Regions from separate parts of the Streptomyces daliensis genome, predicted to be linked through region 1. Evidence: predicted binding sites of a transcription regulator. Region 1 holds the regulator's gene; the other holds the start of a gene.

Region 1 (7,196 bases):
GGCCTCGCACTGCCCTGGCTCCTGTGCGCCTTCGTCCTCGCCGTGCCCCCGCACCCACACCCACAACTCCACACTGCCTGGCGCCCGTTCGCGGCCGGGCTGGCCGCCGCCGTCGCGGTGCTCACCGAGGAGACGGCGTTCGTGGCGCTGCCCGCGCTGCTGCTGACGCTGTGGACGCACACCCCGCACACCCCGCACAGCCCGCACGAGACGACGCGCGGCGCGCGCGGCCGGGCGGCACTCACCGCCGCCTGCGGCTTCCTGCTCCCCCTGCTGGCCTGGGTGCTCCTCGCCTTCCTGCGCGGCGGGCTGCTGCCGCCTCCGGGCACGTCCCGGCCCGGCGCCTCGCTGCTCGGGGCGCTCCGCGAACGGCTGGCCGACGCCGGTTCCGGCTCCGTGTTCACGCCAGGATCCGCCGCACGCCGCATGATCGGGGGCTGGCTCTCCTGCGACCTGGTGCTGCCCGTAGCGGGGCTGCTGGCCGCGCTGCTGCTGGTCGAGGGCGCGCGCTGGTCCCGTACGGCGAGGGCGTCGGCCGGGCCCGCGCTCGCCGTTCTCCTGACGGCCGCCTTCGCGGCGCTGTGTCCCTCCGGCACGGGCGGCCACCCCGGCGCCTCGACGTACGCCGTGCAGGCGCTGCCGTTCCTCGCCCTCTCCCTCGCCGCGCTCGCCGCCGCGCTCACCTCCCGCGTCCTGCACGGCGGACGCGCCGCACGGGACGACGAGCACTCCGTACAGGACGACGAGCATGCCGTAAGGGGCGACGAACCCCGTACGGAGCACCTGCTCCTGAGCATCTGCCGCTGGACGCTGGTGTGGCTCCTGGCCGCCGCCGCACTGCTCGGGACCGTACCGCGCTGGTACGAGGGGGACCGCGCGGTCCTCACAGCGGAGGCCAACGCCCCGCAGCGGCAGGCCCTTTCCTGGCTACGCGCCTCCGTCGCACGCCCCGAGTCGGACCGCGTCCTCAGCGACGGCACGCTCTGGCTCGGCCTCGTGCACAGCGGGTTCCGGCCGCGCACGGGCGCCGTCTGGTCCCATACGGCCGCGCACGACCCCGCCGTCGCCGCCGCACTCCCGCGCGGCTGGCGCGATCTGGACTACGTCGTCTCGACGCCGCTGCTGCGCCGCGAGGCGCCCCGCCTCCCGATGACGCGCCGTGCCCTCGCGCACTCCGAGCGGCTGGCCTCGTTCGGCGAGGGCGCGGCCAGGGTCGAGGTCCGCTGGGTACCGGCGGGCTCCCAGGGGCAGGGCACGCGGAAGACGCCCGGCATCAGCCCCAGCGCCCGGTACGGGCCAGCAACAGAGCCGCGGCAACCCTGCCCGCAATAGAGACGCGCCGAGCACCGGCAGGCACACAGGCGCAAGGCACGCGGAAGACGCCCGGCATCAGCCCCAGCGCCCGGTACGGGCCAGCAACAGAGCCGCGGCAGCCGTGCCCGCGGTAGAGGTGCGCAGCACGGTCGGGCCGAGCCGGCAGGGCTTCGCACCCGCCTCGGCGAACGCGGCCAGTTCCTCGGTCGAGACCCCGCCCTCGGGCCCGACGACGAGCACGATGCCCCCGTCCCCCGCGCCGTCCACGTCGCCCGGAAGCGCGGCCGTGGCCAGTGGCGCGCTGCCCTCCTCGTGCAGCACCGCGCCCAGCGCCGCGCCGGAGAGCAGCGCGCCGACCTGCTTGGTGGTGGCCAGGTCCGCGACCTCGGGGAAGCGCAGCCTTCGCGCCTGCTTGCCCGCCTCGCGCGCCGTGGCACGCCACTTGGCGAGCGACTTGAGCCCGCGCTCGCCCTTCCACTGCGTCACGCAGCGCGCCGCCGCCCACGGGACGATCACGTCCACGCCGGTCTCGGTCATGGTCTCGACGGCCAGTTCGCCGCGGTCGCCCTTGGGCAGCGCCTGGACGACGGTGATGCGGGGCCGGGGTTCGGGCTCGGTCCGCACGTCCGTGACCGTCACCGTCAGCCGGTCCTTGCCCTCGACCCCGGCCACGGTGCCGTAGGCGCCGGTGCCCGCGCCGTCCGTCAGGACGATCTCCTCGCCCGCGCGCAGCCGCCGTACGGAGACGGCGTGCCGCCCCTCGGGCCCCTCCAGTACCACCGTGCCGACGGCCAGCCCGGCCGCTTCGGCGAGGAAGACCGGGGCGCTCAAGCGAGGCCGCCCGCACCGCCGCGTACCGCCATGCCCTCGCGGGCCACGGACAGCTCGGCCGCCAGGACCTCCACGAGCTGCGCCGCCGGCAGCGCGCGCGCCAGCCGGTGGCCCTGGCCCGCCCACAGCGCCATGCCCTGCGGGTCGCCCGCCTTGGCCGCCGCCTTGCGCAGACCGGCCGTCAGGTAGTGGATCTGCGGGTAGGCGGCGGGCGCGTACGGGCCGTGCTCGCGGATGAAGCGGTTCACCAGGCCGCGCGCCGGGCGTCCCGAGAAGGCGCGGGTCAGCTCCGTACGGACGAAGAGGGGGTTCGTCATCGCCTGCTTGTGGACCTCGCTGGCGCCCGACTCGGGGCAGACGACGAACGCCGTGCCCAGTTGCGCCGCGCTCGCGCCCGCCGCCAGCACGGCCGCGATCTGGCCGCCGCGCATCAGCCCGCCCGCGGCGATGATCGGCACCTGCACGGCCTCCTTGACCTGCGTCACGAGCGACAGCAGCCCGATGCCCGAGCTGGCGCCGTCGATCTGCGGGTCGTCGCGGTGCGTGCCCTGGTGGCCGCCCGCCTCGACGCCCTGGACGATCACCGCGTCGATGCCCGACCACTGCGCCGTCTCGGCCTCGGCGGCCGAGGTGACGGTGGCGACGGTGAAGGTGCCCACCTTCGCGAAGCGCTCCAGCACACTGCGCGTGGGGCAGCCGAAGTGGAAGGAGACGACGGGGACGGGGTCGTCGAAGAGTATGGCCAGCTTGCCCTCGTACGCGTCGTCGCTGCCCCGGTCCGTGTCACCGAGCGCGGTCTCGTACCAGGCCGCCTCACCCGCGAGCTGGTCCCGGTACACCTCGATGGCGGCGGGGTCGCTGGTCGGGGGCTGGGGCATGAAGAGGTTCACGTTGAAGGCGCGGTCGGTGAGCCGCCGGACCTGTTTGATCTCCTCGTACATGGCCTCCGGCGTCTTGTAGCCCGCCGCGAGGGAGCCCAGGCCGCCCGCCTCGCTGACGGCGGCGGCCAGCTCGGGCCCTGAGACGCCGCCCGCCATGGGGGCCTGCACGATCGGGTGTTCGGTCAGCTCGGACAACGTGGTCACAGCGGAGGGCATGGCTACATCCTGTCACGCGCCGTGTGTCATCTGTCGGGCAAGGTGCCCGTTGCGGAGGGCCCCCGGGGCACCAGCGCGGACGTGCGTGTCCGCGCTGGTGACAGGGCTGGACCGGCTCGTCCGAGGGCGCCAGTGGGCGTCTTGGGAGGTGTCGCTCCCCCACGCGCCCTCACCCGTCACGTACCCGCCGCGGCGGCCCCTCGCGGGCCCGCCGCTAGTGCGCCTCACCGGCCGTTGAACGCGTCCTTGAGCCGCGAGAACAGGCCCTGCTGACCCGGCTGGAACGTGCCCGTGGGCCGCTCCTCGCCGCGCAGCTTCGCGAGGCGCCGCATCAGCTCCTCCTGCTCGGGCTCCAGCTTCGTCGGGGTGGTCACCTCGACGTGGACGATGAGCTGGCCACGGCCGCCGCCCCGCAGATGCGTGATGCCGCGGTCGTGCAGCGGGATCGACTGCCCGGACTGCGTGCCCGGCCGGATGTCGACCTCCTCCATCCCGTCGAGCGTCTCCAGCGGCACCTTCGTGCCGAGCGAGGCGGCCGTCATCGGGATGGTGACCGTGCAGTGCAGATCGTCGCCCCTGCGCTGGAAGACGGGGTGCGCGTTCTCGTGGATCTCGACGTAGAGATCGCCCGCCGGACCGCCGCCGGGGCCGACCTCGCCCTCGCCCGCGAGCTGGATGCGGGTGCCGTTGTCGACGCCTGCGGGGATCTTGACGGTGAGGCTGCGCCGCGAGCGGATGCGGCCGTCACCGGCGCACTCGGGGCACGGGGTGGGCACGACGGTGCCGAAGCCCTGGCACTGCGGGCAGGGGCGCGACGTCATGACCTGGCCCAGGAAGGAGCGCGTGACCTGGGAGACCTCACCACGGCCCCGGCACATGTCACACGTCTGCGCCGAGGTGCCAGGGGCCGCGCCCTCGCCGCTGCACGTGGTGCAGACGACGGCGGTGTCGACCTGGATCTCCTTGGTGGTCCCGAAGGCCGCCTCGTCCAGATCGATGTCCAGCCGGATCATGGCGTCCTGGCCCCGCCGCGTGCGGGACCGGGGCCCGCGCTGCGACGCGGTGCCGAAGAACGCGTCCATGATGTCCGAGAAGTTCCCGAAGCCCGCGCCGAAGCCGCCGGGCCCACCGCCCGCGGCACCCGAGGCCGGGTCGCCGCCGAGGTCGTAGACCTGCTTCTTCTGCGGGTCCGACAGCACCTCGTAAGCGGTGTTGATCTCCTTGAACCGCTCCTGGGTCTTCGGGTCCGGATTGACGTCCGGATGCAGCTCGCGGGCCAGGCGGCGGAAAGCCTTCTTGATCTCGTCCTGCGAGGCGTCGCGCTGCACGCCGAGGACCGCGTAGTAGTCCGTCGCCACTTACGACTCCGCGAGGATCTGTCCGACGTAACGTGCCACTGCGCGTACCGCTCCCATCGTTCCGGGGTAGTCCATGCGGGTCGGTCCGACCACGCCGAGCTTGGCGACTGCTTCGTCGCCCGAACCGTAGCCGACCGATACGACCGATGTGGAACTCAGGCCCTCGTGGGCATTCTCATGCCCGATTCGTACCGTCATGCCCGGGTCCTTGGCCTCCCCGAGCAGCTTGAGCAGCACGACCTGCTCCTCCAGGGCCTCCAGCACCGGCCGGATGGTCAGGGGGAAGTCGTGCCCGAAGCGGGTGAGGTTCGAGGTGCCGCCGATCATCAGCCGCTCCTCGGTCTCCTCGACCAGGGTCTCCAGGAGCGTCGCCAGGACCGCCGAGATCGAGCCGCGGTCGTCCGCGTCGAACGCCTCGGGCAGGTCCTGCACGAGGGACGGGACCTCCGTGAACCGCTCGCCCACGACCCGGCTGTTGAGCCGGGCCCGCAGATCGGCCAGGGTGGCCTCTCCGATGGGCCCAGGAGTATCGATCATGCGCTGTTCGACACGGCCCGTGTCCGTGATGAGCACGAGCATCAGCCGCGCGGGCGCCAGCGAGAGCAGTTCCACGTGCCGCACCGTCGAGCGCGTCAGCGAGGGGTACTGCACCACGGCGACCTGCCGGGTGAGCTGCGCGAGCAGCCGCACCGTGCGGCCCACCACATCGTCCAGATCGACGGCGCCGTCCAGGAAGTTCTGGATGGCCCGGCGCTCCGGCGAGGACAGCGGCTTCACCCCGGCGAGCTTGTCGACGAAGAGGCGGTACCCCTTGTCCGTCGGGATGCGCCCGGCGCTGGTGTGCGGCTGGGCGATGTACCCCTCGTCCTCCAGCGCCGCCATGTCGTTACGCACGGTGGCCGGGGACACCCGCAGGTTGTGCCGCTCCGTGAGCGCCTTGGAACCCACGGGCTCCTCGGTGCCCACGTAGTCCTGGACGATGGCGCGCAGCACTTCGAGTCTGCGTTCACTGAGCATCGCGCACACCTCCCGCCCGGCCGTAGGTCTGGATTCTCTGCCGCTTCCTGGCATTCCCTGGCACTCTCACCGGATGAGTGCCAGCTTTCCCCGGGCCAGTGTACGGCCGGTCACCATGGCCGGGGCAAGGGTGGCCGGACCTGACGGTATCGCGGCCCTTCCGTCGCACCCGTGAGGCAGTCGCCGGCCGGGCGCGGGGAGAGGGCTGCCGTTAGCGTCGTCGTATGACGGGTCATTGGGAAGAGGGAGCGGACGACGGACCTACGGCGGACACGGGCGCGGACACGGTCTGGGAGCGGCTGGCGCCCGGCGTCGTACGGCGCAGGCTTCCCGGCTGGGACGCCACCGTGGGCGCCGTGGCGAGCGACGAGGGCGTACTCGTCGTCGACACCGGATCGTCCCTGCGCGAGGGGGCACGCATCCGCTCCGAGCTGCGGGAACTGTTCGGCCTGCCCGTGACGCACATCGCCCTCACCCACCCCCACTTCGACCATGTGCTGGGCACGGCCGCGTTCGCCGGTGTGCAGGTCTACGGCGCCGTCGGCGTGGACGAGCTGCTGGCGCGCCCGCGAGCGCGCGAGGCGCTGCGCGACGACGCCGTCGCGCACGGTCTCGCCCCGGACGCTGCGACCGAGGCGGTGGACGTCCTCGTGCGCCCGCACCACCCCGTCTCCGGCGAACTCACCCTCACCTTCGGGAACCGGCAGGTGCTGCTCGCGAACGTCGGGCCCGGGCACACGGGGCACGATCTGGCGGTGCTGGTGCCGGGCGCCGGGGGTTCGGCGGGGACGACGGGTTCGACGGGCGCTGAGGAGGCCCGTGAGGTCGTCTTCTGCGGCGATCTGGTGGAGGAGTCGGGCGAACCCCAGGCCGGGCGCGACGCCCAGCCGGGCCACTGGCCGCAGGCGCTGGACCGGCTGCTGGCGCTGGGCGGCGAGGACGCGCGCTATGTGCCGGGGCACGGCGCCGTCGTCGGCGCGGACTTCGTACGCGCCCAACGCGAGCGGCTGGCACAGCGGTTCGCGGACGGCTGAGCGGCACGCCGGTTCGCGGACGGCTGAAGAGGCCGTGAAGAATGAGCGCATGCGCAGCGGTCCGAGCAAGCGATACAGCCCCGATCTGACGCCGCCGTGGAAGCAGCGGCGGCCCGTCCCTGAGGTTCCGGCTGAGCCCGACCTCGTGGTCGAGGAGGTCACCACCGGCTTCTGCGGCGCGGTGATCCGGTGCGAGAAGACGGCGGAGGGCCCGACGGTCACCCTTGAGGACCGCTTCGGCAAGCACCGCGTCTTCCCCATGGAGCCGCGCGGCTTCCTGCTGGAGGGGAAGCCGGTGACGCTGGTACGGCCCACGGCCGCCACCTCTGCCGCCTCCCCCGCATCCGGCGGCTCCGCTTCCGGGCCCGGGGGCGCCTCCGGGCCGACGGGGCGCAGGCTGACGGCTTCCGGTTCGCTGGCGGTGCCGGGCGCGCGGGCCCGGGTGGCACGCGCGGGACGGATCTATGTGGAGGGACGGCACGACGCGGAGCTGGTCGAGAAGGTCTGGGGCGACGACCTGCGCATCGAGGGCGTCGTCGTGGAGT
Region 2 (7,196 bases), on a different contig from region 1:
CGGCGACGGCGGCGGGGGCCGCCGCCGTGCTCGCGCTCACGCTCGCTGCGCCCGCGCAGGCGGCCTCGGCCGTCCAGTTCCGCTACTTCCGCTACGACTCGCCCGGCAGCGACAGGGGCGGCAACTCCAGCGTCAACGCCGAATATTTCACCCTGAAGAACGTCTCCAGCAGGAGCGTCAGCCTCAAGGGCTACACGGTGAAGGACAAGACGGGCTACAAGTACACCTTCGGCACCTTCACCCTGAAGTCAGGCAAGAGCGTCCGCGTGCACACGGGCAAGGGCACCAACAAGAGCACCGACCGCTACTGGGGCCGTAGCTGGTACGTGTGGAACAACAGCGGGGACAAGGCCACGCTGCGCTCCGCCTCCGGCAGCTCCCTGGACACCTGCTCGTGGAGCCGCACGGGGAGCGGCTACAAGAACTGCTGAGCCAGTCCGACGGCCGCTCACGCCGCCCGTGCCGCCGGGTGCCCCAGCAGCGTCATCGGGGCACCCGCGACGCGGGTGAGGAAGACGGTGCAGGCGTGCGGCCCCTCGGGCTTCAGCTTCCGGCGGAGTTCCTCGGGCTCGACGGCGGAGCCCCGCTTCTTCACGGTGACCACGCCCACCCCGCGCTCCCGCAGCAGGGCGCGCAGCTTCTTGACGTTGAAGGGCAGCACGTCGGTGATCTCGTAGGCGGTCGCGTACGGCGTCGGGACCAGCGCGTCGGACGTCACATACGCGATCGTCGGATCGAGAAGACGGCCCTCGACCCGTGCCGCGACCTCGGAGACCAGGTGCGCCCTGATCACGGCGCCGTCCGGCTCGTACAGATAGCGCCCGACGTCCCCGGGTTCCGGGTCGGGGAGCCCGGTCCCCGGCAGGGTGTCCCCGCCGGGCAGCAGCGTCGCCCGGAAGAGACCGTCCGCCAGCCCCGCGCCGAACCAGAGCACGGCCTCCTTCACGTCGCCGCCGTCCGAGATCCACTCGGCCTCGGCGTCGGACGGCACGACCTCGTGCGGGATGCCGGGCGCGACCTTGAGCGCCGCGTGCGAGACGCGACGGGTGACCTCGACGGCCCAGCTCAGCGGGGGCGAGTACGCCTCGGGATCGAAGATACGGGCCCCGCCGCGCCCCGCGCCGCCGCCCTTCCCGGAGCCGCCCCGTCCGCCCTGTCCGCCCCGCCCCGAGCCGCGCCGCGCGGGGTCCACGAAGACCGCGTCGTACCCCGAGATGTCGGTCTCGGTCACGTCCTCGCACCGCACCTCGATGCGGTCGGCCAGCCCCAGGGCCTCGGCGTTGGCCCTGGCCACCGCGCAGGTCAGCGGGTCCCGGTCCACGGCCAGCACCGACACCCCGGCGCGGGCCAGCGCGAGCGCGTCGCCGCCGACACCCGAGCAGAGGTCGGCCAGCCGCCGCACGCCCAGTTCCCCGGTGAAGCGGCGGGCCCGGTGCGCCGCGACGCTCGCGCGGGTCGACTGCTCCAGGCCGTTGGGCGTGAAATACATCCGCGCCGCGTCCTCGGTACCGAACTTCGCCACGGCGCGCTGCCGCAGCCGCGCCTGCGCGAGCGCCGCGGAGACCAGTTCGGCGGGGTGGTCGCGGCGCAGCCTCGTCGCGACGGAGAGTTCGTGCGCCGGGTCGAAGTCGCGCAGCCCGGCGAGGAGGGACTGCCCCTCGTCGCCCAGGAGCCGGGAGAAAGCGTCAAGATCCACGCCTCCATTCTCCCTGGCGGAATTCCCTTGCCACGTCCCGGCGCCGACGGGGGGCGCGGGCGGCTCGCTGGCACTCTGGTTGACGGAGTGCTAACCGCGGCATAATCTCAACCTTGGCACTCTCCCCTGGTGAGTGCCAGCTAGTCGCGACAGGCAGATCCGGCACCCGCGACGACGGATCTACCAGGTCGCCACCCCAGACATATGACCCCGTGATGAGATCTCCGAAGGGGGAGGTCGGATCGTGACGACCGCCAGCTCCAAGGTTGCCATCAAGCCGCTTGAGGACCGCATTGTGGTCCAGCCGCTCGACGCTGAAGAGACCACGGCCTCTGGCCTGGTCATCCCGGACACCGCGAAGGAGAAGCCCCAGGAGGGCACCGTCCTTGCCGTGGGCCCGGGCCGCTTCGAGGACGGCAACCGCCTGCCGCTCGACGTCAAGGTCGGCGACATCGTGCTGTACAGCAAGTACGGCGGTACCGAGGTGAAGTACAGCGGCGAGGACTACCTCGTCCTCTCGGCTCGCGACGTTCTCGCGATCGTCGAGAAGTAATTCACCTGTAAGGCCACCGGCCATGGGCCCAGGCCCGACGGCCGTCGGCCCGAAGCGGTCATCGAGGCTTTCCGAAGCCGCGAAGCCGGAATATTGCTTCTGATCCGCGCCCTGGTTCCCGCATCCGAATACGAGATGGCCGGGGCCAGGGCGCGGTTCGTTTGAGCGATGGCGGCTGCCGTGTCCGGCGGCCGAGGATCGCAACGAAAGGACTTAACAGCTCCCATGGCGAAGATCCTGAAGTTCGACGAGGACGCCCGTCGCGCCCTTGAGCGCGGCGTGAACAGCCTTGCCGACACGGTCAAGGTCACCATCGGCCCCAAGGGTCGCAACGTCGTTATCGACAAGAAGTTCGGCGCCCCGACCATCACCAACGACGGCGTGACCATCGCCCGTGAGGTCGAGGTCGAGGACCCCTACGAGAACCTCGGCGCCCAGCTCGTGAAGGAGGTGGCGACCAAGACCAACGACATCGCGGGTGACGGCACCACCACCGCCACCGTGCTCGCCCAGGCGCTCGTACGCGAGGGCCTGCGCAACGTCGCCGCCGGCGCCTCCCCGGCCGCCCTGAAGAAGGGCATCGACGCCGCCGTCAAGGCCGTCTCCGACGACCTGCTGGCCTCGGCCCAGCCGATCGACTCCAAGGAGGACATCGCCGCTGTCGCCGGTCTGTCCGCCCAGGACAAGCAGGTCGGCGAGCTGATCGCCGAGGCCATGGACAAGGTCGGCAAGGACGGTGTCATCACCGTCGAGGAGTCGCAGACCTTCGGCCTCGAGCTGGACTTCACCGAGGGCATGGCCTTCGACAAGGGCTACCTCTCGCCCTACATGGTCACCGACCAGGAGCGTATGGAGGCCGTCCTCGACGACCCGTACATCCTGATCCACCAGGGCAAGATCGGGTCCATCCAGGACCTGCTGCCGCTGCTGGAGAAGATCATGCAGGCCGGTGGCTCCAAGCCGCTGCTGATCATCGCCGAGGACGTCGAGGGCGAGGCCCTGTCCACGCTCGTCGTCAACAAGATCCGCGGCACCTTCAACGCCGTCGCCGTGAAGGCCCCCGGCTTCGGCGACCGCCGCAAGGCGATGCTGGGCGACATGGCGACGCTGACCGGCGCCACGGTCATCGCCGAAGAGGTCGGCCTCAAGCTCGACCAGGCCGGTCTCGACGTGCTGGGCACGGCCCGCCGCGTCACCATCACCAAGGACGACACCACCATCGTCGACGGTGCCGGCAAGAGCGACGACGTCCAGGCCCGCGTCGCCCAGATCAAGGCCGAGATCGAGTCCACGGACTCGGACTGGGACCGCGAGAAGCTCCAGGAGCGCCTGGCCAAGCTGGCCGGCGGCGTGTGCGTCATCCGTGTCGGCGCGGCCACCGAGGTCGAGCTGAAGGAGAAGAAGCACCGCCTGGAGGACGCCATCTCCGCGACGCGCGCCGCCGTCGAGGAGGGCATCGTCTCCGGTGGCGGCTCCGCGCTCGTCCACGCCGCGAAGGTGCTGGAGGGCTCGCTCGGCAAGGCCGACGACGAGGCCACCGGTGTCGCCGTGGTCCGCCGCGCCGTCGTCGAGCCGCTGCGCTGGATCGCCGAGAACGCGGGCCTCGAGGGCTACGTCATCACCTCGAAGGTCGCCGAGCTGGAGAAGACCCAGGGCTTCAACGCCGCGACGGGCGAGTACGGCGACCTGATCAAGGCCGGCGTCATCGACCCGGTGAAGGTCACCCGCTCGGCGCTGGAGAACGCCGCGTCGATCGCCTCGCTGCTGCTCACGACCGAGACCCTGGTCGTCGAGAAGCCCGCCGAGGAGGACGAGGCCGCCGCGGGCGGTCACGGCCACGGTCACTCGCACTGACGCGCGGGGCCCGTACCTCCCGTACGGCTCATCCGCGCTGAGGCCCGGCGCCCCGAGAGGGGTGCCGGGCCTCACGCGTGCGCGCGGCGGTTCGGGTGCGGCGCCGCTGCGTCACTCGTGCGTCACTGCGGCCCGTAGCGGCGCCCCGTCGTCGAGGAGACCCGCGAGAGCATCCCGCGCGGCACCAGCTTCGAGGCGCCCATGAGGGCCTTGTAGCGGGGATCGGGAATGGACAGCGGCTTGCCGCGCGCCAGGTCCTTCATCGCCGCGTCCACCAGCTTGTCCGCGTCGAGCCACATCCAGGACGGGATGTTGCCGGTGTCCATCCCGGCACGCTCGTGGAACTCGGTACGTACGAAGCCCGGGCACAGCGCCATCAGCCGCACGCCCGAGCCCGCCAGGTCCTTCGCCGCGCCCTGCGTGAACTGCACGACCCACGCCTTGCTCGCCCCGTACGTGCCCCGGGGCACGAAGGCGGCGACCGAGGCGACGTTGACGACGCCGCCCCTGCGCCGCTCGCGCATGCTCGCCGCAGCCGCCGACGTCAGCCGCAGCACCGCCTCGCAGTGCACCTTCAGCATCGTCAGCTCGTCCGCCATGGAGACGTCGAGATAGCGCCCCTTGTTGCCGAACCCCGCGTTGTTGATGAGCAGGTCGACCGGGTGCTCCGCGTCCCCGAGGCGCGCCTCGACGGACGCGATGCCCGCCTCCGTGGCGAGATCGGCGCTGAGGACCGACGCCTCGATGCCGTGCCGGTCGTGCAGCTCCGTCGCCTGCCGCCGGAGCCGCTCGGTGTCCCGGGCGACCAGCACCAGGTTGTGTCCGTCCCGTGCGAGCCGCCGCGCGAAGGCGGCCCCGATACCGGCTGTCGCTCCCGTGATCAACGCAGTCGTCATGGGGCGAACGCTATCCGTCCCGCGCGGCGAACGGTCACCGGCCATCCGCGATCCGGACACGACCGGTCGGGAACGGTCTTCGGCGGGCGGCCGGTGCGTCAGCCCCGTCAGCCGATGCGCTTGACGACGATCTCGCGCACCTCGGGGTCCAGCGCCTCCCCGGCCGCCAGGACGCGCGGCAGCAGCTCGGACTCCCTGGTCACGGCCCGGAAGAGGAAGCTGACGGTGACCTCGTGCTCCGGGCGGTGGACGACCTCCACGGCGTCGCCCGCGCGCACCTCACCGGGCTCGATCACCCGCAGATACGCACCCGGCGCCGCCTTCGCCGTGAACCGCTTCACCCACCCCCGCTCGCCGAGCCAGCCCGCGAACGTACGGCAGGGGATGCGCGCCGAATCGACCTCCAGCACCAGATCGGGCCCGACGCGCCAGCGCTCACCGATCAGAGCACCGCTCACGTCCAGGCCCGTGGTGGTGAAGTTCTCCCCGAAGGCGCCGTTGGCGAGATCGCGGCCCAGCTCACGGCCCCACGCGTCCAGATCCTCGCGCGCATAGGCGTACACCGCCTGATCGTCGCCCCCGTGGTGCCGCTTGTCCCCGATCGTGTCCCCGGCGAGCCCGCTCCCGCCGACCCCCTTGGGGCCCGGCGCGGCGACGGCCACCGCGCCCTCGGCCGGCCGCTTGTCGATTCCGGTCAGATTCCCCTCGGCGTCGGTGTACTCCGCGCGCAGCGGCTTGCCGACGTTCACTGAGAGCAGCTTCATGACGCCAGGCTAAGGCGGCAGCCCCCAAGCCCCGAACGGATTTTTCCCGCTCCACCCAAGGCCCGCTTATGCTCGAAGCATGATCGAGGCCCGCCATCTCCGCGTGCTCCGCGCGGTCGCCACCAGCGGCTCCTACTCCGCCGCGGCCCGCGAACTGGGCTGCACCCAGCCGGCCGTCAGCCAGCAGATGAAGGCACTGGAACAGTCGACGGGAACCCCGCTGCTGGTGCGTACGGGACGCGAGACGCGGCTCACCGAGGCGGGCGAGGCCCTGGTACGGCACGCAGCGGGCATCCTGGCCGGGCTGACGGCCGCCGAAGAGGAGGTCGCGGCCATCGCGGGCCTGCGCGCGGGGCGCGTGCGCCTGGTCTCCTTCCCCAGCGGCAGCTCGACGCTCGTGCCGACCGCCGTCGCCGCCATGCGCGCAGACCACCCCGGTACCCGGGTCTCGCTCGTGGAGGCCGAGCCGCCTCGGTCGGTCGAGATGCTGCGTGAAGGAGAGTGCGACATCGCGCTGGCCTTCCGCTATGAGGCGTCGCCCGAGTGGGACGACCTCGTCGTACGTCCGCTGCTCACCGACCGGCTCGTCGGGCTGGTGCCCGAGGGGCACCCCTTCGCGGACGCCGACGAGGTGGGGATCGGCACGCTCGCCGAGGAACCGTGGATCGCGGGCTGCCCGCGCTGCCGCCGCCACCTCGTGGAAGTGTGCGAGGCGGCGGGCTTCACGCCGCGCATCGACTTCGCGACGGACGACTATCCGGCCGTCGTCGGGCTCGTCGGGGCGGGGCTGGGGGTGGCGGTGCTGCCGGAACTCGCCGTGGAGTCGGTACGCCCCAAGGGCACGCGCGCGGTCCGGGTCACCCCGGAGGTCCGCCGCGAGGTGGTCGCCCTGACCCTCCCGGACCTGGCCCAGGTCCCGGCGGTCGCGGCCATGCTGGATCGTTTGGAGGGGGCGGCTCCCTTCGCGGGGGCGGATTGAAACGGTGGGTTGCCGCTTCACGGGGGTGTTGCGCGGGACGGCTGACGTCTCAGGTGGGCACCGCAGGGTCCCGCGCTGATTTTTGTGCCGCTGCACGCAGTGGGGGTGGCGGGGCGCCGTTTTCGGGTGCGGGTGGGTGGCTTCGGTGCGGCGTGTGGTTGCGGTGCGTCGCGGCTGGCGCCGCGTGGTTCTTGGCTTGTGCCGGTGGTTGTGGGGTTGGTGTGTGGTGGGGGTCGGTGCCGTGCCGGGGTGTCTCCTCGGGCGGCGACAAGTGCGGGTCGGCTTTTCGGCTGCCTGCACATACTCGTCGCCACCACTTGCGGGGACACCCCACCACGTCCCCTCCCACCCGGTGGCCACCAGCAGGTCGGTGCCCCCTCGTCGCCACCACTTGCGGGGACACCCCACCACGTCCCCTCCCGGTCGCGGCCAGCTTCCGGTCCGCTCCAACCGT

Evidence for each region. The regulator HrcA, encoded in region 1, represses chaperone genes, less so after heat shock. The targets are predictions, from matches to a motif close to TTNGCACTCNGNNNNNCNGAGTGCNAA.
Region 2: groES (co-chaperone GroES) is a predicted target of HrcA. The motif match lies at 1,764-1,790, and genes of this name have one in related genera.

The regions. Positions count from the first base shown of each region.
Region 1 covers NZ_BAAGSO010000057.1:61,235-68,430, reverse strand. Annotated here, with positions in the region: gene ACYVOO_RS11970 (phospholipid carrier-dependent glycosyltransferase) at 1-1,332, shown strand, start outside; gene ACYVOO_RS11965 (16S rRNA (uracil(1498)-N(3))-methyltransferase) at 1,390-2,145, opposite strand; gene ACYVOO_RS11960 (nitronate monooxygenase) at 2,142-3,242, opposite strand; gene dnaJ (molecular chaperone DnaJ) at 3,467-4,600, opposite strand; gene hrcA (heat-inducible transcriptional repressor HrcA) at 4,601-5,617, opposite strand; gene ACYVOO_RS11945 (MBL fold metallo-hydrolase) at 5,842-6,651, shown strand; gene ACYVOO_RS11940 (DUF3097 domain-containing protein) at 6,701-7,196, shown strand, end outside.
Region 2 covers NZ_BAAGSO010000069.1:50,806-58,001, forward strand. Annotated here, with positions in the region: gene ACYVOO_RS15865 (lamin tail domain-containing protein) at 1-431, shown strand, start outside; gene ACYVOO_RS15870 (class I SAM-dependent methyltransferase) at 449-1,696, opposite strand; gene groES (co-chaperone GroES) at 1,941-2,249, shown strand; gene groL (chaperonin GroEL) at 2,475-4,103, shown strand; gene ACYVOO_RS15885 (SDR family NAD(P)-dependent oxidoreductase) at 4,226-4,999, opposite strand; gene ACYVOO_RS15890 (MOSC domain-containing protein) at 5,107-5,763, opposite strand; gene ACYVOO_RS15895 (LysR family transcriptional regulator) at 5,843-6,742, shown strand.